DNA from 3 places in the Chitinimonas lacunae genome. Region 3 is predicted to be linked to each of the others. Evidence: predicted binding sites of a transcription regulator. Region 3 holds the regulator's gene; each other region holds the start of a gene.
What was found. Region 3 encodes HrcA, which represses chaperone genes, less so after heat shock. Its sites were predicted from a motif close to ATTAGCACTCGNNNNNNNCGAGTGCTAAT; they were not measured.

Region 1: rpoH (RNA polymerase sigma factor RpoH) is a predicted target of HrcA. The motif match lies at 2,597-2,625, and genes of this name have one in related genera.
Region 2: groES (co-chaperone GroES) is a predicted target of HrcA. The motif match lies at 6,845-6,873, and genes of this name have one in related genera.

Annotation. Positions count from the first base shown of each region.
Region 1 is NZ_JBHSBU010000001.1:3,812,619-3,822,407, reverse strand. It holds gene ftsY (signal recognition particle-docking protein FtsY) at 1-918, shown strand, start outside; gene ftsE (cell division ATP-binding protein FtsE) at 941-1,594, shown strand; gene ftsX (permease-like cell division protein FtsX) at 1,603-2,508, shown strand; gene rpoH (RNA polymerase sigma factor RpoH) at 2,670-3,521, shown strand; gene ACFOW7_RS16425 (ABC transporter ATP-binding protein) at 3,592-4,506, opposite strand; gene ACFOW7_RS16420 (hypothetical protein) at 4,512-5,348, opposite strand; gene ACFOW7_RS16415 (tetratricopeptide repeat protein) at 5,365-8,877, opposite strand; gene ACFOW7_RS16410 (ABC transporter permease subunit) at 8,913-9,704, opposite strand.
Region 2 is NZ_JBHSBU010000001.1:2,918,253-2,928,041, reverse strand. It holds gene ACFOW7_RS12550 (pilus assembly protein) at 1-1,112, opposite strand, end outside; gene ACFOW7_RS12545 (pilus assembly PilX family protein) at 1,133-1,714, opposite strand; gene ACFOW7_RS12540 (PilW family protein) at 1,692-2,513, opposite strand; gene pilV (type IV pilus modification protein PilV) at 2,524-3,084, opposite strand; gene ACFOW7_RS12530 (type IV pilin protein) at 3,485-3,937, opposite strand; gene ACFOW7_RS12525 (GspH/FimT family pseudopilin) at 3,961-4,593, opposite strand; gene groL (chaperonin GroEL) at 4,796-6,436, opposite strand; gene groES (co-chaperone GroES) at 6,486-6,776, opposite strand; gene ACFOW7_RS12510 (hypothetical protein) at 7,089-7,259, opposite strand; gene ACFOW7_RS12505 (helix-turn-helix transcriptional regulator) at 7,447-8,547, shown strand; gene bioA (adenosylmethionine--8-amino-7-oxononanoate transaminase) at 8,614-9,789, shown strand, end outside.
Region 3 is NZ_JBHSBU010000001.1:526,636-536,424, forward strand. It holds gene ACFOW7_RS02225 (S8 family peptidase) at 1-1,063, opposite strand, end outside; gene ACFOW7_RS02230 (acyl-CoA thioesterase) at 1,748-2,206, opposite strand; gene ACFOW7_RS02235 (PadR family transcriptional regulator) at 2,563-2,871, shown strand; gene ACFOW7_RS02240 (DUF1700 domain-containing protein) at 2,874-3,455, shown strand; gene ACFOW7_RS02245 (hypothetical protein) at 3,485-3,652, shown strand; gene ACFOW7_RS02250 (hypothetical protein) at 3,700-3,924, shown strand; gene mltB (lytic murein transglycosylase B) at 4,196-5,308, opposite strand; gene hrcA (heat-inducible transcriptional repressor HrcA) at 5,321-6,346, opposite strand; gene ACFOW7_RS02265 (transporter substrate-binding domain-containing protein) at 6,496-7,257, shown strand; gene ACFOW7_RS02270 (NAD kinase) at 7,337-8,212, shown strand; gene recN (DNA repair protein RecN) at 8,489-9,789, shown strand, end outside.

The sequences.
Region 1 (9,789 bases), 3.3 Mb from region 3:
GAGGCGAGCAAGGAAGTCTGGCGTTACAAGCTCAAGGCGGGTCTGGCCAAGACGCGCGACAAGCTGGGCAAGGAGCTGGCAGCGCTGTTTGGCGGCGGGCAGATCGACGAGGATCTGTATGAAGAGCTGGAAACGGTGCTGTTGACGGCGGATATGGGAATCGATGCGACCAACCATCTGCTCAAGGATGTGCGTGAGCGGGTCACCTTGGCCGGATTGAAGGATGCGGCCGAACTCAAGGGAGCGCTCAAGGGAGCGTTGACCGAGCTGATCACGCCGCTGGAAGCGCCGTTGTCGGTCGAAGGCCACAAGCCTTTTATCATTATGGTGGCCGGGGTCAACGGCGCCGGTAAGACCACCTCGATTGGCAAACTGGCAAAGTATTTCCAGAGTCAGGGCAAATCGGTGCTGCTGGCCGCTGGCGACACCTTCCGCGCGGCGGCGCGCGAGCAGCTGATGGCCTGGGGCGAGCGCAACGATGTGACGGTGATTGCGCAGGACGGCGGCGACTCGGCGGCGGTTATCTTCGACGCCATCAATGCCGCCCGCGCGCGGCAGATCGACGTGGTACTGGCCGACACGGCCGGTCGTCTGCCGACCCAGCTTCATCTGATGGAAGAGATCAAGAAGGTGAAGCGGGTGATCCAGAAGGCCGATCCGGCCGGCCCGCACGAGGTTCTGCTGGTGCTGGACGCCAATATCGGCCAGAACGCGCTCAATCAGGTCAAGGCGTTCGACGACGCGCTGGGCTTGACCGGTCTGGTGCTGACCAAGCTCGACGGCACGGCCAAGGGCGGGATCATCGCCGCGATTGCCAAGCAAAAACCCATTCCGCTGCGCTTTATCGGCGTCGGGGAAGGCATCGACGATCTGCGGCCGTTTGAAGCCGCCGACTATGTCGATGCGTTGATCGAATAAGCCCAACGGCCGACGGCCCGCGATGATTCAGTTCAATCAAGTCAGCAAGCGCTATCCAGGTGGTTTCGAGGCGCTTAAGCATCTGACCTTCCGGATCGAGACGGGCGAGCTGGTGTTTCTGGCCGGCCACTCGGGCGCGGGCAAGAGCACGCTGCTTAAGCTGATTGCCGGGATAGAGCGGCCGAGCGCCGGCGCGGTGGTGGTCAATGGGCAGAATCTGGCCAGCATCACGCGGCAATCGCTGCCTTTTGTACGGCGCCATATCGGTTTGATCTTCCAGGATCACAAGATCCTGTTCGACCGCAGCGTGTTCGACAATGTGATGCTGCCGCTCGACATCCTCGGCTACGACCGGCGTGATGCCGGCAAGCGGGTGCGGGCGGCGCTCGACAAGGTCGGGCTGCTGGGGCGGGAAAAGCTCAATCCCATCTCGCTGTCGGGTGGAGAGCAGCAGCGACTGTGCATTGCCCGCGCCGTGGTGCACCGGCCCGCCATCCTGCTGGCCGACGAACCGACCGGCAATCTAGACCGCGATTACGCCCACGACATCATGGAGCTGTTCAAGAGCTTTCATCAGGTCGGGGTAACGATTCTGATCGCGGCCCACGACGAATCGTTGATGGCCGACTATGGCCGCCGCATTCTGCGGCTGGCGCACGGCCAGTTCACCCAGTAAGGACCGCCATGAAGCAATGGTTGCTGCTGCACCGCATGGCGCTCGCTCGCACCGTCAAGCTGCTGGGGCAGGCGCCATTCGCCACTTTCGTCAATCTGCTGGTGATTGGCGTGGCAGTCGCCCTGCCGCTTGGGCTGTATACCGTGGTGGCCAATCTGGGCAAGCTTACCGACAAGCTGCCGGTGCGGCCGCAACTGACGGTGTTTCTGCATACCCATGCCAGTCCCGACGATATCGCCCGCCTGAAAAAGCAGCTCGAAGGCAGCCCGCAGGTGGCGCGCGCCCGCTTTGTCGATAAGGCCGAAGCCTTGAAAGCACTTGAGCAAAGCAGCGGAATTGCCGAATTGCTGGCGGGGCTGGAAGGCAATCCGCTGCCCGATGCCTTTGCCGTGGAACTCAAGGACAACGACCCGGCCAGACTGACCACACTGGCCGAGCAGGTCAGGACCGATCCGGCCGTCGAGACGGTCCAGCTCGACGCCGACTGGGCGCGCCGCTTGCAGGCCCTGGTAGCGCTGGGCCAGGAAGCCACCCTGGTGGTGGCGGCATTGTTCGGCGCGGGCTTATTGCTGGTGACGGCCAATCTGATCCGTATGCAGATCCTGACCCGACGCGAGGAGATCGAAGTGGCACGCCTGATGGGGGCGACTGACGGATTCATCCGGCGGCCGTTTCTCTATTTCGCGGCGACACAGGGGATATTGGGCAGCCTGATCGGCCTTGCCATGGTCGCCCTGGCGGTTGAGCGACTGGCCCATCCGGTAGCGGAACTGGCCCGACTCTATAACGACCGGTTCGAACTGACCCTGCCGCCGGCCAATATCCTGGCCATGGCCCTGCTTACCGTCACCCTCGTCAGCCTGGCTGGAGCCAGCCTGTCGGTACGGCGTCACCTCCAGGCCATAGACCCTTGATATAGCAGGGTTTTTGCTGGCACCCCCGATCCGGTCTCCTATTGGAACAGTTCGTTCCAGTTCTGCAACCCAGGAACTCCTGCCCCTGTCTGGCACTCTCAGATGTCGAGTGCTAATATGCAGTGGGTCGGTTCTATCCCCGGCCAAGAAGGAGTCGAATAATGAGCGCCACCATGAGCCTGCCGGTCATTTCCGCCGGCGATAGCCTTGATAGCTATATCCGTCAGGTCAATACCATTCCGATGCTGACCGCCGAGGAAGAAGCCGATCTGGCGCAGCGTTACCGCAGCGGCAACGACCTCGAAGCCGCCGGGCGGCTGGTGCTTTCCCATCTGCGGGTGGTGGTATCGATTGCCCGTGGCTACTCCGGTTACGGACTGCCCCAGGCCGATCTGATCCAGGAAGGCAATATCGGCCTGATGAAGGCCGTCAAACGCTTCGAACCGACTCGGGGCGTGCGCCTGTTCTCCTTTGCAGTGCACTGGATCAAGGCCGAGATCCACGAATACATCATTCGCAACTGGCGGATGGTCCGGATCGCCACCACCAAGGCGCAGCGCAAGCTGTTCTTCAATCTGCGCAGCATGAAGCAGAGCTTCGCCGCCCTGACCCACAAAGAAGCGCGCCAGATCGCCGAAGACCTCGGGGTCAAGCCTGAGGAAGTGCTGGAAATGGAAACCCGTCTGTCGGGCCAGGATATCGCCCTGATGGCCGAAGACAACGACGACGACAATCATTACGCCCCGATCGACTGGCTAGCCGACCACGACAACGAGCCGGTGGCCGTGCTGCAACGACGGGCATTCGATCAGTTGCAAGGCGAAGGACTGGAAAAAGCACTCGACACACTGGACCCCCGTTCACGCCGTATCGTCGAAGCCCGCTGGCTTGCCGATGACGAAGCCGCCACGCTGCATGAACTGGCAGCCGAATTCGGCGTATCGGCCGAGCGTATCCGCCAGATCGAAGGCAAGGCGCTACAGAAGATGAAGGGTGCCTTGACGGCGGCTTAGCCGCAGCGGCTCCACTTCCCATGAAAAAGGCCGAGCAGCAATGCTCGGCCTTTTCGTTGCCGCAGTCGGTTCACACCGCCACGGTCTTGATATCTTCGCCGATGAATTCGAGGAAGGCTTTTTCCAGGCTGATCATCGGCCGCACCTCACGCAATTCGGCCCCGCACTCGCGCAGCCGCTGCAAGGTATCCCACAGCGCCGCCGTGGAGACCTCGACGCACCAGTTACTCGAATCGAGCCTGACGGCACCTTCAATCCCGATCTGACCGGTGCAGCAGAAGAACACCGAATAATTGCCGTGCTTATTGAGCAATTCAGCCGGTGTCTGCACGGTCTTGATCAGGCCCTTGTGGATAAAGCCAAAGCGCTGCGCCAGCCGCTCGACATCGTGCAGCACATGGGAGGAGAAGAACAGCGTGCCGCCCTGGCTGTGATATTCATGCAGGATATCGACGGTTTCGCGCCGCCCGATCGGATCAAGCCCCGACAGCGGCTCGTCCAGAATCAGCAGACGCGGCTTGACCGCCAAGGCATGGGCCAGAGCGGTACGCTGCACCATACCTTTGGAAAAGCTGCGGATCTTCTTGTCGGCCACATGGGCGATGCGAAAGCGCTCCAGCCATTCGAGACAATAGCGCCGCACATCGGGCACCTTGAGCTTATGCAGCGCAATCCCGGCCGACAGCACTTCATAGGGCGTCAGATAGTCGTTCAGATACGGACTCTCCGGCACATAGCCCATACCGATCCGCGAAGCATGCTCGGCAATCGGGCGGCCGAAGATCTCGGCCTCACCGCTGGTCGGACGCGAGACGCCGACCAGGATCTTGATAGTGCTGCTCTTGCCGGCCCCGTTGGGACCGATAAAGCCGAAGGCTTCGCCCTCCTCGACCTCGAACGAGATCCCTTTGAGCACTTCGCTGCGCTTTAGCCGCGCATCGCGATATGTTTTGCGGATATCTTGGATTTTTATTGCAATCGCCATCCAGCTCACCTTGCCGCAACTTGCAACTCGACGTTGCCGTTTTTGATGATATAGCTTCCGCCCAGTGGGTCCGGGGGTATGGCGGGAAGCAGTTTTTCCTGTACCAACTGCGCCAGTTCGGTCGGCGCCGCGCCATGGCGGCGGCGATAAGTCTCGACTGCCTGCTTGAGCGTAATCAGATTACGCAGCCGGGCCGCCCGCTGTTCCAAAAAGTATTTAAGCGGCGGCGCACTTTGCTTGGCCATCGCCTCGACCATCTGCAAAGCCTGTTCAGGCTCATAACCACGTTCGGTCCAGCGGGCCGCCATGGCCGTCAGGGCATTGCGATTGACGCCTTCGGCGCGCGAGGCCGCTATCCGCAGATCGGCCGCAGCCGCCGCGTAGTTCTTCTCGAAGTAGTACCAGTTGAAACCCCGGAAGAACGGTGGCAGGTAATCGCGCTTACGCGCCTCGGTAGCCAGTTGCAGAATGGTCTGGCCGGCCTGGAATTCGCCATTCCACGGCAGAATGGCCGCCGCCGTATAGTAATTGTCCTCGTGCATCGGGTTCAGCACCGCCGTCGCCAGCTGCACCTTGGCCAAGACCTTGTAGGTATTCTTCTGCAACTCGTGCACCCCCACTGTCTGCGAGCGGAAAGCACCGATATTGGCCGCCAGATATCTATCGCCGCCCGCCGCGACCAGTTGCAGCTCGGGCGGCATCGCGACTTCCATTTCGATCAGCCGATACTTGCGCGGCAGCTCGTTGAGCGCTTTGACCACCGAGACATAGGCAGCCAGCATGGCACAGAGCAACAGCGTCAGCCCCAAGAACGGCCGGGACAGAATCAATCGTTGATGCATAGTGGCAGCCCCTGGTTCAGCTTGTCTCACCTGTCGCCGGGAATTGCCGGACAAACTCGTTCAGCGCCTGATCGATCTGTGTCACCAGGCCCGCCCAGTCGTTCAGTTTGTCCTGACGGAACAGGCGCATCGAGGAATACCAGACCGTGCTCTCGCCCTGTTCACCCCAACGCCAGTCATTCCACTTGGACAGCAAGGCCCACACCGGCCGTCCCATGGCCCCGGCCAGATGGGCCAGGGCGGTATCGACGCAGATCAACAGGTCCAACTGCTGAAGGATGCAGGCGGTGTCGGTCCAGCCTTCCATCTCGGGCGCCACATTGTTGAGCAGCGGATGGATTTCCGGATAGTAGAGGACGATATTGGACGGCTCGTCCTTTTGCAGGCTGAACCAACTGATATCCTGGCGTGCCAGCAAAGGCAGCAGCTTCTCGAACGGACAGTCACGCCGATGGGTATCGCCGTGCTTCTGATTGCCGGCCCAGACGATGCCGACCCGTGGCCGTCGATAATCAGCCAGATGGCCTTCCAGTCGATGACCGCTGAGCATGGGTCGCAGATAAGGCTCCTGGAGCGGCGCCATCTCGGCATCCGACGCCAGTCCCAGCAGCCAGGGCAGACTCATCACATCGGCGTAGCAGTCGAATTGCGCCAGCCTGTCGCCCACTTCGGAGCGCTTGAGCAGCGGATACGGCAGATCCGCCGCGCTGAACAGATCGAACAGGCGATCATGGACAGCATAGGTAACGTGGCCTTCGATGCGCTCGACAAAGCGGGCAAACTGGATCGTGTCCCCAAGCCCCTGTTCGCAGAACACCAGCAGCCGTCGCTGTTGCAAGGCTTGGCCGTCCCAGCGCGGCAGGGTCGAATCGGGAAAAGTCCGGGCAAAGGTATCGCCATTGGGCAACCGTTGCCGACTTTCCCAGGCAGGCCAGCCCTCCGACCAGTTTTTCCGGAAGAACTGTCGGATCGCGTATTTGAGGCCCAGCGTCGTATCGGTGGGGTTGGCCCGATAAGCCTGGGTCAGCAAATGGTCAGCTTCCTGCCAACCCTCTGCATCGCCCCTGGCGCTTATCAAACGAAATGGAATACCTTCGAGATTAGGATTCATCCGAGCCGCCAGCTGGACATCTTCCCAGGCCTGGGCGAACTCACCCACGCGCTGGCGCAGATTACCGAGCCACAACCGCATATCGGCCGAATGGCTGAAGCGGGCCACCGCATGCTCGAACACCGCTTTGGAGATTTCCAGATGCTGTAGTTCGTGCAAATACCAACCCAGATAGAACCAGGCTTTCTCATGGTTCTTATTGCACAGCACCGCCTTTTCGAACTGGGCCAGCGCCTGATCGGACCGTTCCAGGCGCCAGAAGCAGAGTCCCTGGTTGATCAGGGCTTCGGGCGAACGCGGATAGACTTCCAAATATCTGTCATAGCAGTCGGCCGCTTCCTGCCAGGCTTCGTCCTTTCTGAGGAGCTGGGCCTGCCAGTAGTGGATATCGGGACACGCCGACAGGCCGGAGGCAGCCATCTCGTCGAGCAGGCTGCGAATCTGCGCCAGGTCACCGCGGCCCCAAGCCTGCTTGAGCAGATGGCGGAAACCATGCAGACGCAGTCGATTGGGGAACGGGCCTTGAATGGCATTGGCGGCCTGCCGGGCCGTGTCGGCCTCGGACGATATGCCGTCCAATACCGCCCCGTATTCAGCGGCTTTCTGCTCGAGTGCCGTCCTCAATGTCTCATCGGCCCCAGCCTGGCGTAAATAACGCTGGGCACAGCGGATCGCCTGCTCGGGCCACGTCGACTGCTGCAAGGCGGCAAGCAGCCGATCGCCTTTATCGCGGGCAGCGGCTTGCAGACAGTCGAGCAGCGGGTCTTGCCCGGCCGCCGGACACACCATCTCATCAAGAAGCGCCTGCCGGACCTGCTCGATCAGCTCGGGCCAGTCTTGTTCCCGGGTCTGGCGGAAAATCCGCATGCTGGGATACCAAGGCGAGGTCGAACCCTGATAGCCCCAGCGCCAGTCACCATAGCTTGGCAGCAGCATCCAGACTTGCTTGCCCAAGGCACCGGCCAGATGGGCGACCGAGGTATCGACGCAGATCACCAGGTCAAGGTTCTGGATAATGGCGGCGGTATCGGAGAAGTCGTTGATCTCGGCCGAGAGCGATTCGATATCCCAGCCCTCGGGCGGATAGCTGGCCTGCTCGGCAACCGGGCCTTTTTGCAAGGAATAGAAACGGATGCCCGGCAGTTCGGCCAGCGCCACAAACTCGGCCAGCGTGGCCGAACGGTTGTAATCGTTGATGTGATGTGGATTGCCGGACCAGACCAGGCCGACCTTCAGCCGGGTCTCGTCGGCGCGTAAACGGTCGGCCCATTTCTGCAATAGATCAGGGGGCACATCGAGATAGGGACTGCTAGGAATTGTGCTGAGGTCATTGGCGAAAATCCGCCCCAGACTCAGCATAGGAATGTGATAGTCGTATTTGAGGTTTTCCAGCGAAACTTGCTCGGCGGGTCTGGCATCGGCCTGATTCTTCAATAAACCGACAATATCGTCGTAGCTCTGGAATACCACCCGTCCGCCGCGCTGCTCCAACCAGGGCATAAAGCGCAGAAACATGATCACATCGCCAAAACCCTGTTCGCTATGGACGAAAATGACTTTTCCGGTCAGATCCTCGCCATTCCACATTGGCACTTCCGGCATTTTTTTATGCACCGGCATGCCCGAGGAAAAACGCCACTCGAACTCGCGCCACCCTTCTTCCAGCTGGCCCATTGTCAGCAGCAAAATGGAAAGATTGAAATGCGAAGCGCTATGCTGGGGTTGAATCGCGATAGCTTTTTTATAGAAAACCGCTGACTGTTCCAGTTCGCCAGCCAGATGATGGGCATGGCCGAGGGCAAACCAGTAGTTGGGATCGTCGGAAGGCAATGGCTGCCACATTTGCGCAGCATGGTCGAACAGCCGACCTTTTGACAGCGCCCGGCTCAGCATCGCCTGGGCGATCTCCTTTTGCCCAGGCAGGCGGGCCCATCTTTCGGCCTCAACGGCGGCAGTGGCAAATCTGCCTAGCTGAATGGCCGACGAGACAATATAGAAGCGCACATTGGGTGCAAACGGATTGAGCGTCAAAACGCGCCGCATGAAATGCAGGACCAGTACATCCTGGTTCTGCATCAATGCGCAGTAGCCGCGCTTATAAGGAATATCCCAGCCGAGATCGAGCAGATCGTCTGCCTTGGCAAAACAGTCGGCGGCCTGTCCCCACTCTTCCAGCACAAACAGGCACAGGCCGATATTATAGAGCGCCTGGCCATGCTCAGGATTCTGCGTTACCACCCGCTCCAGCAGGGGCAGGGCTGCTTGCAGATTCTCCTGCTGCATCAGCAAGGTGCCCAGAAGGAACAAGGCATCGATATGGTCGGGCTGTTCTTGCAGAAAACTCCGGTACAGCGCCTCCGCTGCCGCGAAATCCCCGGACCGATGATGTTCGAATGCCTTCTCAATCAAATTTTGCATTTTTTCAGCTTCCCTCTTGGGCCGGCCAGCAGTGCTCAGGAGAATTCCCGACGGGAAAAAATCACGGAGGAAATAACAAGGGCCAAGCAGGCATAAAGCACGGACTGACCAAGGAACAGGCTGGCGTTGGACCAGACCAGCGGCTCACCATAAAGGATCAGGCTGCGGAAATCGAGCGCGCCGAGATCGGGCACCACATAAGCGATCGTTTTCAGCAGCGGCAGGAAATCACTGGCCATATCGGCAGTTTCACTGGCCGGATTGGACATCACGGCCATTACCGCGCCATAGGATCTGGCCACCAGCATAAAGATCAGGCTGGCGGCAATCGGAATGAGAGGCGTCGTTGCAAAGCTGGTCATCAGCAGCGCAAAGGCGCAGATCGTCAGGACATCGAGCATGACGCCCAGCCAGACCAGCAAATAGGACAAGCCAAAGGAGATACCGAACTGCTGTTGATATTCCAGGCCGGAAAGATAGACCATCAGATATATCGCCCCGGCCAATATCGCAGCGGCGGCCAATAGCAGAAGGAATATGCCAAGGAATCGGCCCAGCCAGAAATAATATCTGGGCACAGGATAGGAAAGACTGAAAAAGATCGTCTTTCTTTCCAGTTCTTTTCCGACCAGTTCATAGACCCAGAAAATAGCCAATAGGGCCAGAACAATTCGTGCCCCGGACATCCCTACATCCAATGCGACGGTCTGTGGATGACGACCGGAAAAAGTGCTCGATAGATAAGCGACACTGATCAAGCAAAGGGCAATGATGGAGACGACGCGGAGGCTTTTTCCTCTAATCCCTGCCAGCCAGGCGATCATCATATGGCGGATCATTGTTCGGATTACCTATAGGAAGGTTGGGAGAGACAATTCTAGCGATGCTGTGGGATTTTACGCTGGCTTGGCC
Region 2 (9,789 bases), 2.4 Mb from region 3:
CCGCCGAATTCGATGGTTTGCAGCCGGTCCAGCGTGCGGATGATGCCCACCGTGCTGGTCAGGGTGCCGTCGGTCGAGTTGATCTCGTTGTCGATATTGCCGATCGGGCGACGCAGCACACCGCCTTCCAGGTTATTGGTATAGCTGCCGCTCATCAGACCAAACAGCATGCGGCCGTTGCGACCGTATTCCTGCAATAGTCCGTCGGGTTTGGCGCTGGTACCGTAGAGCCGGCAATTGTCCTCGAGCAGCCCGGCGACGCAGACCTGTACCCGGACCCGGTAGTTGGTCGGCGCCGGGGCGATGGTCCGCTTGGTATTGTTGCCCGAGTCGAACTGGGCGTCGGCAACCGGCCGCTCCACACTCAGCCATTGCCAGATACGGAAGTTGTAGTTGACCCCGCTGATGGTGGTGGGCGTGGTGACTACCCGCAGCAGCGGCCCGGCTGAGGTATTGGTGAGCAGAGTGGTATTGGCGAACAGATGGTGCCGATAACGGGTGGGGTCGTTAGCCGCCTTGGTGCTGTCGAATACCCCAGGCAGCGCGAGCGGGGAATAGTCGCGGATATCGTAGCCGTCGATGGCCGGGTCGCTGTATTCCTTGCCCCAGCTATGGGCGTCCTGCGGCAGGCTGGTGCGTTCCAGCACCGTCTGGGTCGCGGTGTCGGTGACGCGGTAGCCGCCGTAGAGCACTTTACGGATGGCGTCGATCCGTGCCGTGGTCAGGTAGTTGAGAAAGTCGCCGCTCCATTCCGAATCGACCGTGGTGCAGCGCTTATTGGCCGTCGTGCGAGTGGGCACGAACATACTGCTGCTGGTGTTGTAGCTGTAGCACTTGTACGAGTCGAAATAGCCGTAATAGTCGATATTGTCCGGCTTGTAGCGCATATCGACCGTGCCGTCGTCGTCGAGGTCGGAGGCGTCGTTATAGGCTTCGTAGTACAGCCGATGGTCACGTCCCATCAACAGCAGATTGAGCGGTGCGACCTTGGCTTTAATAAATAGTGGGGTGTCGGAAATATTCAGCGGCACCGCCGTCACCGCGGCTGGCAACAGGGCACTGCCAAGTGCCAACAGATAGCCGCCGCAGCGGCTCAACAATCGAAGTTCCATGGCTAATCTCCTGTGCCGCATCATTGCTGCTGCTGGGACGGCTTGGGAATGGCGACAATCTCCTCGGCGATGACCAGGCTTTGATTGGTTTTGCCCTGGGCACGACCGACGACGCTAAATACATAGACATTCCCGCCAGAACCTTTGAGTTCCTGCCCCAGAATGTTCTTCTTGACCTCATTCATCCATTCCACATAGAAGCGTGGCTGGCTGACGGCCTCGCTGTTTTTCAGCGGGACCGTCATCGAGGCGTTGTCATTCCATTGGTAGGTCTTCCAATAGTTGTTCGACAGATCGAGGCAAAGACCGCGCCGGGTCGCGTTGCCGTTCTTATTGCAATCGGCCGTGAAGGCCAGCAGGTTGTGGCTATACCCATAGGCTTGCAGTTCACCCGCGCGGATAGCCAGATCGGCATTCTCGAACGCTACCCCGCGGTCGGCCAGATTGCCCACCATGCGCAATTGCAAGGTGCCGGTACGGACCGAGGACAGCACGAACAGGGTGAGCACCACCAGAAAGATCAGCGTGGTGATCAGAATGAAGCCGTGTTGCTGCCGGCGTGGCGGCGGGAACGCCCGGTTACGTAGCGGCATCTTTGGCATCGTCAACTCCCGAGTTGCGAAGATTGAAGGTCGAGACATAGGTCTTGTATAAGCGCTTGTCCGAGGCGGTGGTCATGGTGCTGCCGCGATCGAGGATCGAGCCGCAACCGAGGTAGCTCTGGGATTGCAAGGTGATGTTGTTGTCGCGCGAGCGCAGGGCCAGACAGGTGCGGACACCGACCACATAGCGCCAGTCGGTGCTGCCGAGCTGGGTGGCAGTGAGGTAACGGTTGGGAAAGCCGGCGTTGTCGTCGCGGATATTGTCGTGCCCGTACAGCACCTGGAAGTCGACCACGTTCTCGCTCAGCGCCACGCTGGTGGAAGTCCGGCTGCTATGGCACATCAGTTGGCCATTGCTGACAAAGAAGGTCAGTACCAGGGTAATGGCGGCACCACTGGTGGGAACCTGCTGGCCATCGCAGTCCTGCACCGGTTTGCTGATGCTGCCGGTCTGGCGGATGGCGAAGGTATCGGGCGAGTTGCTGCTGCCGTCGCGGCCGACGATCACGGCGCCGGCCGGGAAGGTCAGGGATGCCGGTGAACTGATCGAGGCCTGCGGAAAGGAGACCGTCATCAGCGGCACGATATCGGACCGGGCACCGGCCATCCGCAGCAGCGTGCCCATATATTCGGTGCCGAAGCGGCCGTTTTCCTGCAAGCGGGAGAAATTGGCCAGCAGGGTCACGTTCTGGCGGTTACGTGTGAACAACTGGCCGATGCCCAGGAGCAGCAGCATCGCCAGCGTCATGGCCACCATCAGTTCGATCAGGGTAAAACCCAGAAGACGCTTGCGTGACATGGTGGCTCCCCTAGTAGGCCAGGTTGTAGCGGGTCAGACGGCCGGAGCGATCATCGGCCCACCAGATCTTGATGACATAGGTGGGGCCGGTATTGCTACAGCGGTGGTTGGTGCCCGAGTAGGTGGCGCCGTCGCTGGCCGTATTGATCACGGTGGCGCCCTCGTCAGTGTTGTTGTCATCGAGGCAGATCAGCGCTTCGCCACGCGGCAGCAGGCGCCGCACATCGGCCAGCCAGGAGGCCACTTCGCTCTGGGCCATCTGGGCCCGGGTGCAGCCGGAGGTCTGGTAGCAGGCAGCCGTAACGGTGGGAGTGAGCAGGGTGGTGCCGCTGACAGTGGCAAAGACCGAGGCCTGACCTTGCTGGGCGTCGTAGGCGCGTATCCGGTCGGCCAGGTCGTAAGCAAGCCGCATGGCCTGGTCGCGGGCGTAACTGGTATTGGTGTGCTTGAGGGCAGCGGCCTGGATGCCGGCGAGGCCGAGAACGCCGATGGCGATGATCACGATCGAGAGCATGACTTCGATCATGCCCATGCCCTGTTGCCGAGAAAGCGCGGAGTGATGCCGGATCATGCCGAATTCCCCTGTGTAGGCGACTGGAGATTGACCGATGGTGCGGGTGATTTGGACTGTTGTTCCGTATCACGCACTGATCGTAGCAAGGCCCGTCTGACCCCCAAAATCCAGGGTGACGAGCGGGCGTAAGCACCGTGCCAGCGGTTTTTGCCTGCTGTGTTGGCCGATCGGCGGTGGAAACAGGGACCTTAAGGCCGATCAGGCCACGGCAGGAGCCGGTTTGATGGGGTTTTTGTTATCAAGTGGACCGAATTGGCCTTGAAACTGCGCTGAGTGCTCACTTATCCGCTATCCACAGAGGCGGTCAATCAAGCGGTCAAAGCAGTAATGGAAAATTTTATGAAAAATCCATGCAAGACAGTAATTAACTGATTAAAAATATTAAAAAATAAAGCCTCTACCAGGATTTGGTGACGCTACCGTTGACCCAACGGCGTTGCCCTTGCGAATTGGCTTCGAAATACCCATCGCTGCTCATCAGGCCGCCGGCGATCGGGGTGGCGCGGATGGTGTAGGTGTCGTCGGCACAACTGCCTTGGAAGGCCACCGTGTAGTGTTTGGTATTGCTGTCCTTGGGCGAGGCATTGAAGAACGGCAGGGTGGTCAGCGAGGGACAGTTGGCGGCGCTGCTGACGCCACGGGTGATGCCGTAGAAGCCCTGCTCGGTAAAGCGGCGCTCCATCAGCGAGACGATTTCCGACAGATCGGCCTTGACGGTGGAACGGGCCGCGGACTGGACATAGTTGCGGTAGGACGGAATGGCAATGGCCAACAGAATGCCGATGATGGCCACGGCAATCATCAGCTCAATCAGGGTGAAACCGGAATGGGCGGTACGGCGGCTTGGCATGGTCGATCCTTTCTGGCGCGCCCTTAAGTGCAGTTGGTCGAGGCTATCTGGGTTTCCACCCGGCCAAGGACATTGACCAGGACATTGCGCTGCTTGAGCGAGGTGGCGCCGCTATAGCAGAGGGTAAAGGTGACGGCACCGGTGCGTGAGGTACCGGTCGGTCGATAGGTCAGCACATAGGGACTGCTGGTCAGGCTCGAGCTGATCGTGGCGCCGCGGCTCGAGGCCGCGCGGATTTGCAGCACGGCGTCAGCCAGGGTCAGCGAGCCGTCGCCGTTGAGGTCGGCGATGCCGTCGGCCGAGGTCAGATTGCTGTCGCCGTTGCGGTCGAGGTCGGGAGTGTCGATCTGACCGTTGGCATTGGCATCGATAAAGATGATGCGGCCGACTGCCCAGTCGTTGCTGCCGCTGCAACTGCTGCCGTCGCTGCTGGGGCAGACGGTAACGGCGCTGCTGCGTTTGATCGATTCGGTACGGGCCATCGACAGATCGGCATAGAGATTGGCGCTCTCGGTGCTGATCGTGCCATTGCGCAACATATCGCTGAGGCTGGGTACGGCAATCGCCATCAGGATGGATAGCAAGGCAATCACTACCATCAACTCGATCAGCGAGAAGCCGCCTGTGCGGCGGGAGGAACAAAGCGGTTTGGGCATAAGCATAACCATCAGCGCGAGGAGGTCTGGAATGCCGGAGCCAGGTTCCGGTCTGTGTATGCTGTCTGGATGGTAGTGTCCGAGGTGCCAGCTTGCACCCCGGTGGCGATAGGCGGTAGCCCTGTCGTTATGGGCGGTCGATAAAGCAAAACCCCGCCGAGGCGGGGTTTTGCGTACTGCGGAAGGTTCGGCCGGGCCGGACTTACATATCCATGCCGCCCATGCCACCCATACCGCCCATGCCACCGCCGACCGGTGCATCGTCCTTCGGCAGTTCGGCCACCATGCAGTCGGTGGTCAGCATCAGGCTGGCGATCGAGGCGGCGTTTTGCAGGGCCGAGCGCGTCACCTTGGTCGGATCGAGCACGCCCATTTCCACCATATCGCCGTACTCACCGCTGGCGGCGTTGTAGCCGAAGTTGCCTTGGCCTTCGAGCACCTTGTTCACCACCACCGAGGCTTCTTCGCCGGCGTTGGTGACGATCTGGCGCAGCGGGGCTTCGATGGCGCGCAGCACGATCTTGATGCCGGCGTCCTGGTCATGGTTGTCGCCCTTGAGCGAGGCCAGGGCCGAGCGGGCGCGCAGCAGTGCCACACCGCCGCCGGGGACGATGCCTTCTTCAACGGCGGCACGGGTAGCGTGCAGCGCGTCTTCGACACGGGCCTTCTTCTCTTTCATCTCGACTTCGGTCGCGGCACCGACCTTGATAACGGCCACGCCGCCGGCCAGCTTGGCCTTGCGCTCTTGCAGCTTTTCGCGGTCGTAGTCGCTGGTGGCTTCCTCGATCTGGCGGTTGATCTGGACCACGCGGGCCTTGATCGCGTCTTCCTTGCCGGCGCCGTCGATGATGGTGGTGTCTTCCTTGCCCACTTCGATGCGCTTGGCTTGGCCCAGGTCAGCCAGGGTGGCTTTTTCCAGGGTCAGACCGACTTCTTCGGCGATCACGGTGCCGCCGGTCAGGATGGCGATGTCTTCGAGCATGGCCTTGCGACGATCACCGAAGCCCGGGGCCTTGACGGCGACGGTCTTCAGGATGCCGCGGATATTGTTGACCACCAGGGTAGCCAGCGCTTCGCCTTCGATGTCTTCGGCGATGATCAGGAGCGGACGGCCAGCCTTGGCGACTTGTTCCAGCACCGGCAGCAGTTCGCGGATATTGGAAATCTTCTTGTCGTGCAGCAGCACGAAAGGATTGTCCAGCGAAGCGATCTGCTTGTCGGGGTTGTTGATGAAGTAGGGGCTCAGGTAGCCGCGATCGAACTGCATGCCTTCCACGGTGTCGAGCTGGTTTTCCAGGCTGGAGCCGTCTTCGACGGTGATCACGCCTTCCTTGCCGACCTTGTCCATGGCGTCGGCGATGATCTTGCCGATGCTCTCGTCGCTATTGGCGGAAATCGAGCCGACCTGGGCGATTTCCTTGGAGGTGGTGCAGGGCTTGGAGATGGCCTTCAGTTCGCCGACCAGGGCGGTCACGGCCTTGTCGATGCCGCGCTTGAGGTCCATCGGGTTCATGCCGGCGGCCACGTATTTCATGCCTTCGAGCACGATGGCCTGGGCCAGCACGGTAGCGGTGGTGGTGCCGTCGCCGGCGATATCGGAGGTCTTGGAAGCCACTTCCTTGACCATCTGGGCGCCCATGTTCTCGAACTTGTCCTTCAGTTCGATTTCCTTGGCCACCGAGACGCCGTCCTTGGTGATGGTCGGCGAGCCGAAGCTGCGCTCGAGCACCACGTTGCGGCCTTTCGGGCCCAGGGTCACTTTAACGGCGTCGGCCAGTACGTTGACACCGGCGATCATGCGTTGGCGAGCGGAGTCGCCGAATTTTACTTCTTTAGCAGCCATGTTGATTCTCCGAATTCGTTGGGGTGTCGCAAAAAGACCGGGGGGAGGCTTAGGCCTCAACCACACCCATGATGTCTTCTTCGCGCATTACAAGCAGTTCTTCGTTGTTGACCTTGACGGTCTGGCCGGAATACTTGCCGAAGATGACCTTGTCACCCACCTTGAGTTGCAGGGCTCGGACCGAGCCGTTTTCCAGCACCTTGCCCTGGCCGATGGCGACCACTTCACCCATGTCCGGCTTTTCGGCGGCGTTGCCGGGCAGGACGATGCCAGAGGCGGTTTTTTCTTCGGCTTCGACGCGCTTGATCACCACGCGATCGTGCAGGGGACGGATTTTCATGGATTGACTCTCCTAATAGGGACGGTTCGGAATGCAAGCAGTGAATATTCAATCACTTGAAGTCAACTGTTAGCACTCGTCGCTAACGAGTGCTAATAATAGGGACCGTCTGTAAGGTTTTCAAGGGGCGGGTCGGCAAGTTTTTCGCCGATGCCCTGCGCTGCCGTATAACAGCCTGCTTCCCGCTGTGTCGCCTCAAGCGGCCCCGAGTGCGAACCTCGGCCCGATAGATCAGAAAAGGAAAAAACGGTTCCTGACCAGTTAAGGTCTGGAAAAAAGAAGGGAGCAATTCTGCCTTTTTCGCGCGCCTCTCTAAGTCGGCATGGCGACCGGGTCCGCGGCGGCCGGCCGGTGCCAGGGACGCTGTCCCGGGCCATGACGGTCGGGGCCGTTGTGATGGCCCGCCGGCCGCGGGACCGGACGGCTGATCGGGGGATCGAGCCGCAGCTGGCGGCCCGCCTTACCGTTGCGTGGGGATTGCATGACTCCTCCTCGATGCGTCGGACGTTTCGCTTGCTGCCGATTTATTCCTATATCTGTGGAAGGCGACGCCCAGCCATTGCCCGCCGCAGACTAGCGGGCGCTGGCGCGGCTGGCATCGTCCAAATCGATGAAATGCAATCCAGCGTGCGGCCAAGTGACCGACGCGCGGCAGTCAGGAGGAAATGCTATGCAACGCTCGGCCAACCATGACGAGATCGTGGCCCTTTTCTATGAGGGCGCCCTCGACAGCGCTCAATACCACAATGCCATGGCGGCGCTGGCCAATGCCTGTAGCAGCCCCCGGGTCGCGGCGCTGGCCTGGAACCGCAGTGAGGAAGGCGGGCAGGTGCTGAGCGCAGTCGGCGACGACAGCGGCGCGGCGGCCGATTACAACCGCTATTTCTACCGTCTCGACCCAAGTCGCCCCCGGCTCGGTGCCTGGGCACCCGGCCGCTGGTATCACGACAGTCAGGAATTGGGCGGGACACTCGCTAACGATCCCTTCTACCGCGACTTTATGCGGCCGCACCGGCTGGGCCATGTGCTGGCGGTCAAGATCGACGCGGTCGACGGGGTCGATTACTACCTGAGTTGCGTGCGCCTGCTCGACCAGCCCGATTTCGACCCCGGCACCAAGGAGTGGCTGACGCAGCTGTTTCCCCATATGCAACGGGCGTCGCGGCTGGGTGCCCGGGCGCGGGCGCTGCAATTGCGCGCCGGGCTTGGTTGGGCGGCGCTCGACAGCCTGGCCACGGCCGTGCTGCTGCTCGAAGTCGATGGCCGGATCGCTGCCGCCAACGCGGCCGCCGAGCGGCTGTTCCAGCAGGAAACGACCTTGCATTGCCACCAGCAGCGGCTGGTGCCGCACGATAGCGGTGCGGCCAGCCGGCTGTTGCAACTGCTGAGTGCCGCAACCGCGGTGCGACCGCGTGGCGGCACGCTGGCCGTACCAGGTTGTTCGCTGCGCTTGAGCATCCTGCCGCTGGCCCCGGAATCGCCGTGGCGCACCAGCCTGAGCCAGCCGGTGGCCTTGGTGCTGATCGATGATCCGGGGGCGGCCATCGATCCTGATCCGAACTGGTTACAGATGCTCTATGGCCTCACCCCGGCCGAGACGCGGCTGGCCGGCGTGCTGGCTCACGATCATTCCCCGGTCGAATGTGCCGAGCTGTTGGGGGTGAGTCTGGCCACCATCCGCACCCAGTTGCGGGCGCTGTTCGGCAAGACCGGCACGCGGCGCCAGGCCGAGCTCGCGCGCCTGTTGGCGCTGACTCAGCGGCCGCTATAGCGTCGGGCTGGCGCAGGGCGGCCGGCCGGTCCATCATGATGGCCTGATCGATCCCGCGGAAAATGCATGAGCAATCAAGACTGGCTGGCGCGCTCACGGCGCGCGGTATGGCATCCCTGCACCCAGATGAAGCGCCATGAAACCCTGCCGATTGTCCCGATCGAACGGGGACAGGGAGTCTGGCTGTATGATTTCGACGGTCGCCGTTATCTCGACGGCGTCAGTTCCTGGTGGGTCAATCTGTTCGGCCACTGCCACCCGCGACTCAACGGCGCCATCACCGATCAGTTGCAGCAGCTTGAGCATGTGATCCTGGCCGGCTTCACCCAGCGGCCGGTGGTCGAGCTGTCGGAGCAGCTGGCCGCGCTGAGCGGGCTTGGCCACGCTTTCTACGGCTCGGACGGCGCCTCCGCCACCGAGATCGCGCTCAAGATGTCCTTCCACTACTGGCGCAACAGCGGCCGTCCCGGCAAGAACCAGTTCGTCAGTCTGGCGCAGAGCTACCACGGCGAGACGCTGGGGGCATTGTCGGTGACCGATGTACCGCTGTTTCGCGAGACCTACGCCGAGCTGCTGCGCCCCTCGCACCGGATCGGCTCGCCCGATCGCCGGCTGGCGGCACCCGGTGAATCGGGCCACGACTATGCGCTGAGGATGGCTGCCGAAGCCGAGCAGCTATTTGCCGAGCGCAGCGAGCAGATCGCTGCGGTGATCGTCGAGCCGCTGGTGCAGGGCGCGGCCGGGATGGCCATGTACGACCCGGTCTATCTGAGCCGGCTGCGCGAGCTGTGCGACCGTTACCAGATCCATCTGATCGCCGATGAGATCGCCGTGGGCTTTGGCCGTACCGGCAGCCTGTTTGCCTGTGAGCAGGCGGCGATCCGGCCGGATTTCCTCTGTCTCTCCAAGGGCATCACGGGCGGTTATCTGCCGCTGTCGGTGGTATTGAGCCGCGACGAGATCTATGCCGCCTTCTACGATGACGAGGTAAGCCGTGGCTTCCTCCATTCGCATTCCTATACCGGCAATGCGCTGGCGTGCCGGGCGGCGCTGGAAGTGCTGGCGATCTTCGATGAACTCGATGTGCTGGCCGACAACCAGGCCAAGGCCGCGGCGGTGGCGGACGATTTCGCCCGGCTGGCGGCCCATCCCCGGGTGGCGCATGCCCGCCATTGCGGGATGATCTGGGCCTTCGATGTGGTGGGAGCGCAGCCGGGTTTCGCCAGCCGTTTCTTCGCGGCG
Region 3 (9,789 bases):
AAGCACGACCACCCGAACGACCGGTTGCCGCCACGGTGATCACACCTTGGCAGTTGGCCGGGTTGGAGTAGGAGGCGTTCATGTTCTCGTTGCCGGCGGCCACCACGACCACAGCGCCACGGCTGCGGGCGGTATTGATGGCGTTCTGGGTGGTGCGATCGCAAGCACCTTCGCCGCCCAGCGACATATTGATCACGCGGGCCGGGTTGGTGTTGGTCGGCACGCCGGAGATGCTGCCGCCAGCAGCCCAGATGATGCCGTCGGCGATATCGGAGGTGTAACCGCCGCACTTGCCGAGCACACGGACCGGCACGACCTTGGAATTGAAGGCCACGCCAGCCACGCCCTTGCCGTTGTTGGTCACGGCGGCGATGGTGCCGGCAACGTGGGTGCCGTGCCACGAGCTGTTTTCATTGGTACGCGGATAGCCGTTGCCGCATTCGCCGGCACGGACGGCGTCGCCTGGATCGCTGGCGTCGCTGTCGCGACCGCCGCCATCGTTACCCATGAAGGTGTCGGAGATGAAGTCGTAGCCACCGACCAGATTGGCGGCCAGGTCTTCGTGCGGACGATAGCCGGTATCGAGCACGGCAACCTTGACGCCGCTACCGGTCGAGATATCCCAGGCGGCCGGCAGGTTCATGCCGGAGACCGGATCGGTCAGATCCCACTGCTGGTTGAAATAGCTGTCGTTGGGAACGTACATCGGACGCATGATGCGGTCCGGTTCGGCATATTCGACGTTGTCATCGCTGGCAGCCAGTTCGCTGGCCAGACGCGCTGCTTCATTCACGCTGATCTGGCGGTCGAGTTCGACTACTTGTGCGCCGGTGGCGGTGGTGCGGACGGCCTGGAGCGACATGCCCATACGGCCGACGACGGCTTGCGCAGCGCTCAGGGGTTGAGCGGCTTCAGCAAAGCTGTTGCCTTTGTATTTCACGATCAGGCGGTTGGTGGTACCGCTGGCAACCTGGTCGGCGTGGGCCAGACCCATCGAAGCCAAAGCGCCGACGATAGCGGCAGCAGTCACGGTACGACGCAAGAAAACGGTCTTAACCGTCATATCTAGTCACTCCTGAAAAACCTGGTTCGAAAACCGCCCATCCGGGTTCTCCCCGGTGCTCTCGGCTGCTGCCGAAACCCCCCTTAGGCGGTGCGCTCGCCAGCCATCTGGGCTATGCGATTGACATATAGTGAACGCATTTCGTGTTGGAATGCAATTGTCATTTGTGTTTGCGCGGAAACTTTGTAACTAAATCACAACGTCAACTACATTGGCATTTTCTGATGCGTCAGGGAAAAAGCAATTGGATCAATTGTTTAAAAACAACGTACAAATGTTCAGTGTTGTTGATGTGCACAAAAAAATTTTTCACGGAGGCGACAAAAATTTGACGAATTTTGCCGTCCTGCGCAAGGTTTTGACCTTTTGGGGCAAACAAACTGACGAAAATGGGCGCTTGGAATGCTATGACCGGAGCATCAATGCGCTGTGGCCAGCGTCTCCGGTTGACAAGAAGGACGATATCAGGATCGCCTCATATAGCGAGGGGCCAGCCCTGCATATAGACAGCCATGCCGGCTGGCACGGCCAGAACAGGGGGAACAGTTTAGCGTCAGTCGAGCGCAAAAACCGGCCAAGTCGGTTCTTTGCTTATGACGAAAAAGCAGGAAGAGAAGTCGAGCCTGTAGGAATGGCTGGCCCGGACAGTGCCGTGGTTAACAATCTGACTGTCCGGGCCGGGGCTTACTCGCTTGCCGAGTTCGGGCTGTCGCTGCGCTGGAAATCCTCGGTACGCGGCAGCGCATCGAACACGGCCAGCAATTCCGGCGGCGGTGAGGCCAGCCGGCGATGCTTGAGATCCAGCCAAGCCCCATGAACCTCATGCCGCGCCGCCAGAACCTGATCGGACTTATATAGATGCTGTCGGATACACCAGCGCCGCCCATCGGCGCTGATCGCCGCCAGCGTGACATCGATATCGAGTCGTTCACCCAAGGTCACCTCGCGGAAATATTCGGTCTGCTCCTTGAACAGCACTGGGCCGATCGCGTGGGCTGCAAAGTCAGCAAAGGTGAATCCGTTCTCCGCCAGCCATTCGATCCGCGCATGGGTGCAAAGATCGGCATAGACCGAGTGGCGCATATGCTGGTTTGCGTCGATATCGGCCCAGCGAACCTCGACCGATTTACAGAAATTGTTCATCGTGGCGATTCCCTCTCGTGGCGTGAACCCTAAAAATAGGACAGAAAGGTGACATTGTCCCTTGAGTTGATGAGCTAATGAGGACGGGGCGGTGAGGCGGCGGCGCGACGGGGAGAGGCGGATGGGGAGTTTTTAGAAAAAATCAGGAAAAACAGATGCTATACATACAGACTGTTATTTTCAGAAAGTATAAAAATCTCCAATTCATCGGTTCATGTCACTCTCTGCGGTGGCCACTACCTTGTAATTCATAGGTATTTTTTTTGGCAAGGTATCTTGTGACGCAAGATACCTTGCACTACACTTTGCCCTGTGAAATGCACAACGAAGCAAGATCGTTCCGGCAAGGGAGTCAGATGAAAACCCAACTGAAAAAAGGTGTGCTGGAAATGTGTGTGCTAGCGCTGCTCTCGCGCCATGACAGCTATGCCTATGAAATTGTCTCCTCGCTGGCAGATGGCGTGGAAATGAGCGAAGGCACGATTTATCCGCTGATGCGGCGGTTGCAGAACGACGGTCTGGTTTCGACCTATCTGGTCGAATCCGATTCAGGACCGCCGCGCAAGTACTACCGGCTCGACGATAAGGGCCGCGAGACGCTTGCACAGATGAAGCAGGAATGGGCCAGTTTTCTCGATGAAGTGAACAAGATACTCGGGGTATGACAATGAACCGCGACCAATTTATCGCTACCTTGCGGCATGAATTGAACGGCCTGCCACCGGCCGAGCTGGCTGAGATCGTGGCCGACTACGAGGAGTATTTCCGCGATGCCGTCGCCGCCGGGCGCAGTGAGAGCGAGGTGGTCCAGGGCCTGGGCCAGCCTCGCCAATTGGCTCGCGAGCTGAAGGCCGAGTCACGGATCAAGCGTTGGGAGGATCGTCGCTCCCCCGTCAATTTCGCCCGGATGTTCTTTGCCGTGGCCGGGCTTGGGGTCATCAATCTGCTGCTGCTATTGCCGCTGTTCGTGGTGGGCTGCGTGATGGTGATCTTCTTTGTGATCGCGCTGTCGCTGCTGATCGGCGGAGCCGGGGTGCTGCTGTCGTCCCTGCCTGGCATCGATGTGGTGGGAGTGCTGCCGCTGATCGAGATCGAAGGCGTGGAAGTGGGTGAGGGCGCCGCCGGTCTGGTGCTGTTGATCATCGGCGGTGCCTGGCTGTGGCTCAATCTGTGGGTCAGCAAGTGGATGGGCGTAGGACTGATCCACTATGCCCGCCTCAACTACCGCTTGATTCGCGGCGAGCGCTGAAGCGGCTTACTTATACCGGAGAAATCATCATGTTCGGATTGTTCGCATTGGGTGCACCCCGACTGACGCCGCCGCCGGCTCCGTCTACCACGCCGACCCCGACCCCTCAGCTCGTCGGCGCTGCCTGCAACTCGCCCCAGCCGCTTGCCGGTCGGTCGCATGCCCATCGCAGCTCGACCGTGGTCGCGGCAGGATAAGACACAGCGAATCAGCTGGCAGGTCAACTGTGGAAAAGGAGCAAGCCATGTATCGATCCGACGAACGCGCAATGAGCCGGTCCGCCCAATACGCCAGCGGAGTATTGCTGGCCGGCGTGCTGTTTCTGGGCCTGACGGCTGCTGTGCACAGCCTGATGCGTCCGCTGAGCGAGGGCATGGATCGCTATATCGCCCTGCACCAGACCGTTCCCACCCAGCAGATCAGCACCGCCGCCGCCGAAACGGCCGGCCAGCCGCAGCGCAACGGTTGAAGCATGATGTAACCGCGATGCGGCTGGCGCGGGGGAACCGCCCAGCCCATCCGGTCCTTTAGCTCCTTTCGGCTTGAATCGGCGTCTTGGCCTGGTTGAGGTTCGGACACGCCGACTCCACGTGGGCTGAAGGGCGCTCGATTTCCACCTCCAAGAGCAAGCGCATTCGCTCAAGGCCCTGACCAAAAGCATGCGCAGGCGCGTCCGATACTGCAATCGGCATCGGAGCGGACGCCAAGTTAGCGCCCACTGACTGCCGATTCTCTCCCGCTCAGCGCCGCCGTTTCCCCTTGCGTGCCGGTTTGCTCCGCTTGCTGTTTTCTGCCTTGCGTCGGGCTGCCGGCTCGGGCGGCACCAGGCTGGGGTCGAGATAGGCCGCACGGATCGCCCCGGCCATTTCGTGTACCGCCATTGCATACAGGGTGCTGCGGTTGTAGCGGGTCAGGGTGTAGAAATTCTGTAGTCCAAGCCAGTAGTGAGTAATGCCCGGCGCGGTTTCTAGCGGTGCCAGGACCGCCAGCGGATCGTTGGCGGGCGGCTCGACGGCATGGACGCCAAAGCCGGCCAGTTCCGACACCCGATAGTGCAGATTGAATTTGTCGTCGACCAGGGGCAGGAAAGCATCGCCCTGGACCTCGGCCAGCAGCACCAGAGGCGCGCCGCGATGCCAGCCATGGGCGCGGAAGTAGTTGGCTACGCTCGCCAATGTGTCGCCAGGATTGCTCCAGATATCGTGCCGCCGGTCGCCATCCCAGTCAGCGGCATAGGCGCGAAAGCTCGACGGCATGAACTGCGGCATGCCCATCGCACCGGCGTAGGAGCCCTTGAGGCTAAGCGGGTTGATCCCGTCTTCGCGCGCCAACAGTAGAAATTCACGCAATTCCTTGCGGAAATACTCGGCCCGGCGCGGATAGTCGAAAGCAATGGTGGAGAGCGCATCGAGCACCCGAAAGCTGCCAGTATTACGGCCCCACATGGTTTCCGCGCCCAGCACTGCCACCAGATATTCCGGGTCGATCTGATAGCGGTCGGCCACGGCCGCAAGCAGCTCGCTATGCTCGCGCCAGAACTGCACCCCCAGACGAATCCGGGTGGCATTGACGAAATCGGGGCGGAACTCGTAATAGGGCCGGCTGGTGGAGGGGCGATCGAGAATGGCCAGAATCTGCGGCCGGGGTACGACCTGATCGAACAGGTCGAGCAGTTGCTGCCGCTCGAAGCCGTAATCGCGGCTTAATTCTTCGATAAATGCCTGCACATCGGGACGATCGACATAACGGCTGCTTTGCTCGATCGGCTGGGCAGCCACCAGCTCCTCTGCAACAGCCGGGCAGCACAACAACAAGGCGGCGAGGCCGCCGCACACTACGGAGGGGAAACGCATCGAATGGACCAATTAGGAAGTTTGGTGCGATAGCGCCGACGATAACAGCTTGGCGGTGATATCGACGATGGGAATGATGCGCTCATAGGCCATCCGGGTCGGGCCGATCACCCCAAGCGTGCCGACGATATCGCCGTTGACCTGGTAGGGCGCAGTGACGACCGAGCATTCATCGAGCGGCGACAGACCGGCTTCCTGGCCGATAAAGATCTGTACGCCGGCGGCCGAGTGGCCGATGTCGAGCAGTTGCAGCAGGGCGGTTTTTTCTTCGAATACCCGAAATAGCCGGCGCAGCCGTTCCACATTGGAAGACAGATCGTCGACCCGCAGCAGATTGCTTTCGCCGCTGATCACTACGGCATTGCTTTGATCCTCGAGCGCCCGGTCGCCAGCCTGGACGGCGGCATTCATCAGCTCGGCGATATCGCCCTGCAAGGTCTTGATGTCTTCGTAGACGGCCCCGCGCAGTTCTTCGAGCGTCTTGCCGGCGCAGTGTTCATTGAGGAAATTGGTGGCCTTGATCAGTTCGCTGGCGCTGTAGTCGCGTTCGGTCAGCAGGATGCGGTTCTGTACATCGCCATTGGCGCTAACCAGGATCAGCAGCAGACGCCGCTCGGACAGGCGCAGGAATTCGATCTGACGCAGCGGAATGGCCCGGCGCTTGGGCGTCAGCACCACCCCGGCGAATTCGCTCAGTTGCGACAGCAGGGTAGAGGCCGCGGTAACGGCCCGGGTGGGGCTGTCGAATAGCAGTTGTTCTTCGAGTTCGTGGATTTCAAGCTGTTCGAGCGGCTGGATGGTCAACAGCGAGTCGACAAAGAAACGGTAGCCTCGTGCCGTCGGCACCCGCCCGGCCGAAGTATGCGGGCTGGCGATGAAACCCAGCTCTTCGAGGTCGGCCATGATATTACGGATCGAGGCTGGCGACAGCTCCAGACCGGAGAATTTCGACAGAGTCCGCGAGCCGACCGGTTGTCCGTCGGCGATATAGCGTTCGACCAAGGTCTTGAGGAGGATTTGCGCGCGTTCGCTCAGCATGGTAAATCGATTGTACCGTTTCCAGCTCCGGCGGCAACCCGCCCAGGCCAGTCACGGTCGTCTGTTTTGGCTGTCCCGTGGCATTATAGATAAGTGATGCCTAATGGATAGGTCCAGTCCGGCAGACGCACAATGAGGAGAACTAGCAAGTGAAACGTGTTTTGACCGCCCTGGTGGCTTGTTTCCCACTGTGGGCCGCAGCAGCCGATGAAATTCGCATTTCGATGGAAGGGAAAGATCCGCCGTTTGAGGAGATCGATGAAAAAGGCCAGCTCAAGGGCTTCAACGTCGATATTGCCAACGCCCTATGCGCGCAGATGAAGGCCAAATGCCGCTTTGTGGTCTTTCCGTGGGACGATCAGATTCCTAATCTATTAGCCAAAAAGTCCGATGCCATTCTGGCGTCGATGTCGATCACCGAGGAGCGCAAAAAGCTGGTGGCCTTCAGCGACCGCTATATGCGTACCCCCAACTTCTTTGTGGCGCGCAGAAAGACCATTCCTTACGTCTATATCACGCCCAAACGACTGGTCGGCAAGAAGATCGGCGTCCAAGCCGACACTACCCAGGATGCCTACCTGACTGCCGTCTACGCCGGTCACTCGACGATCAAGCGTTATACCTCCAACCCCGATGTGTACGACGCCCTGGTCAAGGGCGAAGTCGATCTGGGAATGTTCGATGCCGCCGCGGTGCATTTCGCCTTTCTCAATACGCCGCGCGGCAAGGACTTCGAACTGGTGGGCTCGGCCATGACCGATACCAAATACCTGGGCGAGGGCGCGGGCATCGCTTTCCGCAAGGAGGACCGCGAATTGCGCGAGCGCTTCAACAAGGCGCTCCATGAAATCCTGGAAAACGGCGTCTACCAGGAGACCCAGCGCAAGTACTTCATCTTCAACGTCTATTAAGCCGCCGTCCGGCCCGCTGCCGCTTGGCCGGCGCCGGGCCGGCTATCTAGGCTCGGCGCGCTTATGGTTAAATGCCGGGATGACCATGCTGTTCAAAAATATTGCCCTGGTGGCGCGCCATAACAGCCCGCATATCGGTGATCCGCTGCGCCGCCTGGTGACGCTGCTGCGGCATGAATGTTCGTCGGTATTGATGGACGCCGATACGGCTCAGGAACACCCCATCGCCGATGTACTGGTGGTCGAGCGCGATGCCATCGGCAAGGTGGCCGATCTGGTGATCGTGCTGGGCGGCGACGGCACCATGCTGTCGATTGCCCGTATCGTCGCTCCCTACCGGATTCCACTGGTCGGTATCAACCAAGGCCGGCTCGGCTTTATGACCGATATTGCGGTTGACGATATCGAAACCACGGTCCCGCGCATTCTTGGCGGCGATTTCGTGCCCGAAGAGCGCATCCTGCTGCAAGCCAAGATTCTGCGCGGCGATCGCGAGATCCATGCATCGCTCGCCTTTAACGATATCGTGGTGCGCAGTGGCGGCACCGGCACCATGATCGACTTCGAAGTCTTCATCGACGATCAGTTCGTCTATAGCCAACGCTCCGACGGCCTGATCGTCACCACGCCCACCGGCTCGACCGCCTATGCCCTGGCTTCGGGCGGTCCCATTCTCCATCCCACCGTCCCGGCCATCGCCCTGGTACCGATCTGCCCGCAGACCATGAGCAGCCGGCCGATTGCCGTCAACGACGCCTCGGCGGTCGATTTCATGCTGACGCGCGGCCACGATGTCCGGGTGCATTTCGATGGCCAGTCGCATTTCGATCTGCATGAGATGGACCGGGTCACGATCAAGCGCTACCGCAATTCGCTGCGTATTCTCCATCCGCTCGGCTACAACTACTACGATATGCTGCGGCATAAGCTTCATTGGGGCGAACGTCTGTTTTGATCTGACGTATTCTGTTTATTTTTCGCTATTATCTGCGCCAGATCTTGCAAGAATTTTGCGAAAAATTTGATTTTCGTCTCATTGTTCTCCATCCCCCGTCCATTTCCGCCTGCGTGACTGTCGCGGCAGCGACACAACCCCGCGCCGAGGCTGCGCAGGGCTTGAATGCGGGCTGGGCGGCCTGCCGGCGTGGTGCCGGGCGTCTGTGCGGGTATCGCGTGGCGGGGGGAATACGGTAAAGTTGCCCGGTGATCGATCGTTTCCCCAATCATCGCTATGCTGCTGACGCTGCAAATTCGAGATTTCGTCATCGTCGACCGGCTTGACCTGGCCTTCGAGCGCGGTTTTACCGTGCTGACCGGCGAGACTGGCGCGGGCAAATCCATTCTGATCGATGCGCTGGGCTTGCTGCTCGGCGATCGGGCCGACGCCGGTATGGTGCGTGGCCAGGCCGAGCGGGCCGATCTAAGCGCTGAATTCGATATTTCCTCCCTGCCCGAACTGAATCTGCTGTTGCGCGACTATGCGCTCGACGGCGACGAGGGTATCTGCCTGCTGCGACGCACGGTCGATCGCAGCGGCCGCACCCGCAGCTATGTCAATGGCCGACCGGCCACTGCAGCCCAACTGAAGGAGATCGGCGAGTTCCTGGTCGATATCCACGGCCAGCACGCCCATCAATCGCTGCTGCGCGGCGAGGCCCAGCGCGCGCTGCTCGATGCCTTTGCCGGCCAGACGGAACTGGCGCGCTCGGTACGCCAAGCGTTCCAGGCCTGGAAGAAGGCCGAGGAGGCGCTGCTGTCCGCGACCCAGGATGCCGATCGCTTTGCCGTCGAACGCGAACGGCTGGCCTGGCAGATCGAGGAATTGGGCCAGCTCAACCCCGATCCCGACGAATGGCCGAAGCTCCAGGCCGAACATAGCCGGCTCAGCCATGCCGCCAGCCTGATCGAGGGAGGGCGCGCCGCGCTCGATACGCTGGCTGACGGCGAACTCAATGCCCAGGCACTGTTGTCGACCGTCGCTGCCCGGATGCACGATCTGGCCAGACTCGACCCGGTGCTGGCCGAAACGGTCGAGCTGCTGGTGGCGGCAGAGGCCAATCTGGACGAGGCAGTCCATGCGCTGCGCCGCTATAGCGACCGGGTGGAGCTAGACCCTGAGCGGCTGGCCGAAGTCGAGGCGCGGATGGACGCGCTCTATCGGATGGGCCGTAAATACCGGGTCGAGCCGGAACGGCTGGCCGAATTGCTCAACGAATGGCGTGAGCGCTTTGCCGCGCTGGGTGCGGTCACCGATGTCGAGGCGCTGGAAGCCGCCGTGCGGACGGCCGAGACCGCCTATCGTGAGCCGGCGGCCCGTCTGTCGGCTACGCGGGTGGCGGCGGCCGTCGAGCTGGGACGGGCGGTCAGCACCGAGATGCAAAGAATGGCCATGGCCGGCAGCCGTTTCGAGGTGGCACTGTTGCCTGGCGAGGCGCCACAGCCGTTCGGGCTTGAACAGGTCGAATTCCAGGTCGCCCCGCATGCCAGTGCGCCGGCCCGCTCGATCGCCAAGGTCGCCTCAGGCGGCGAGTT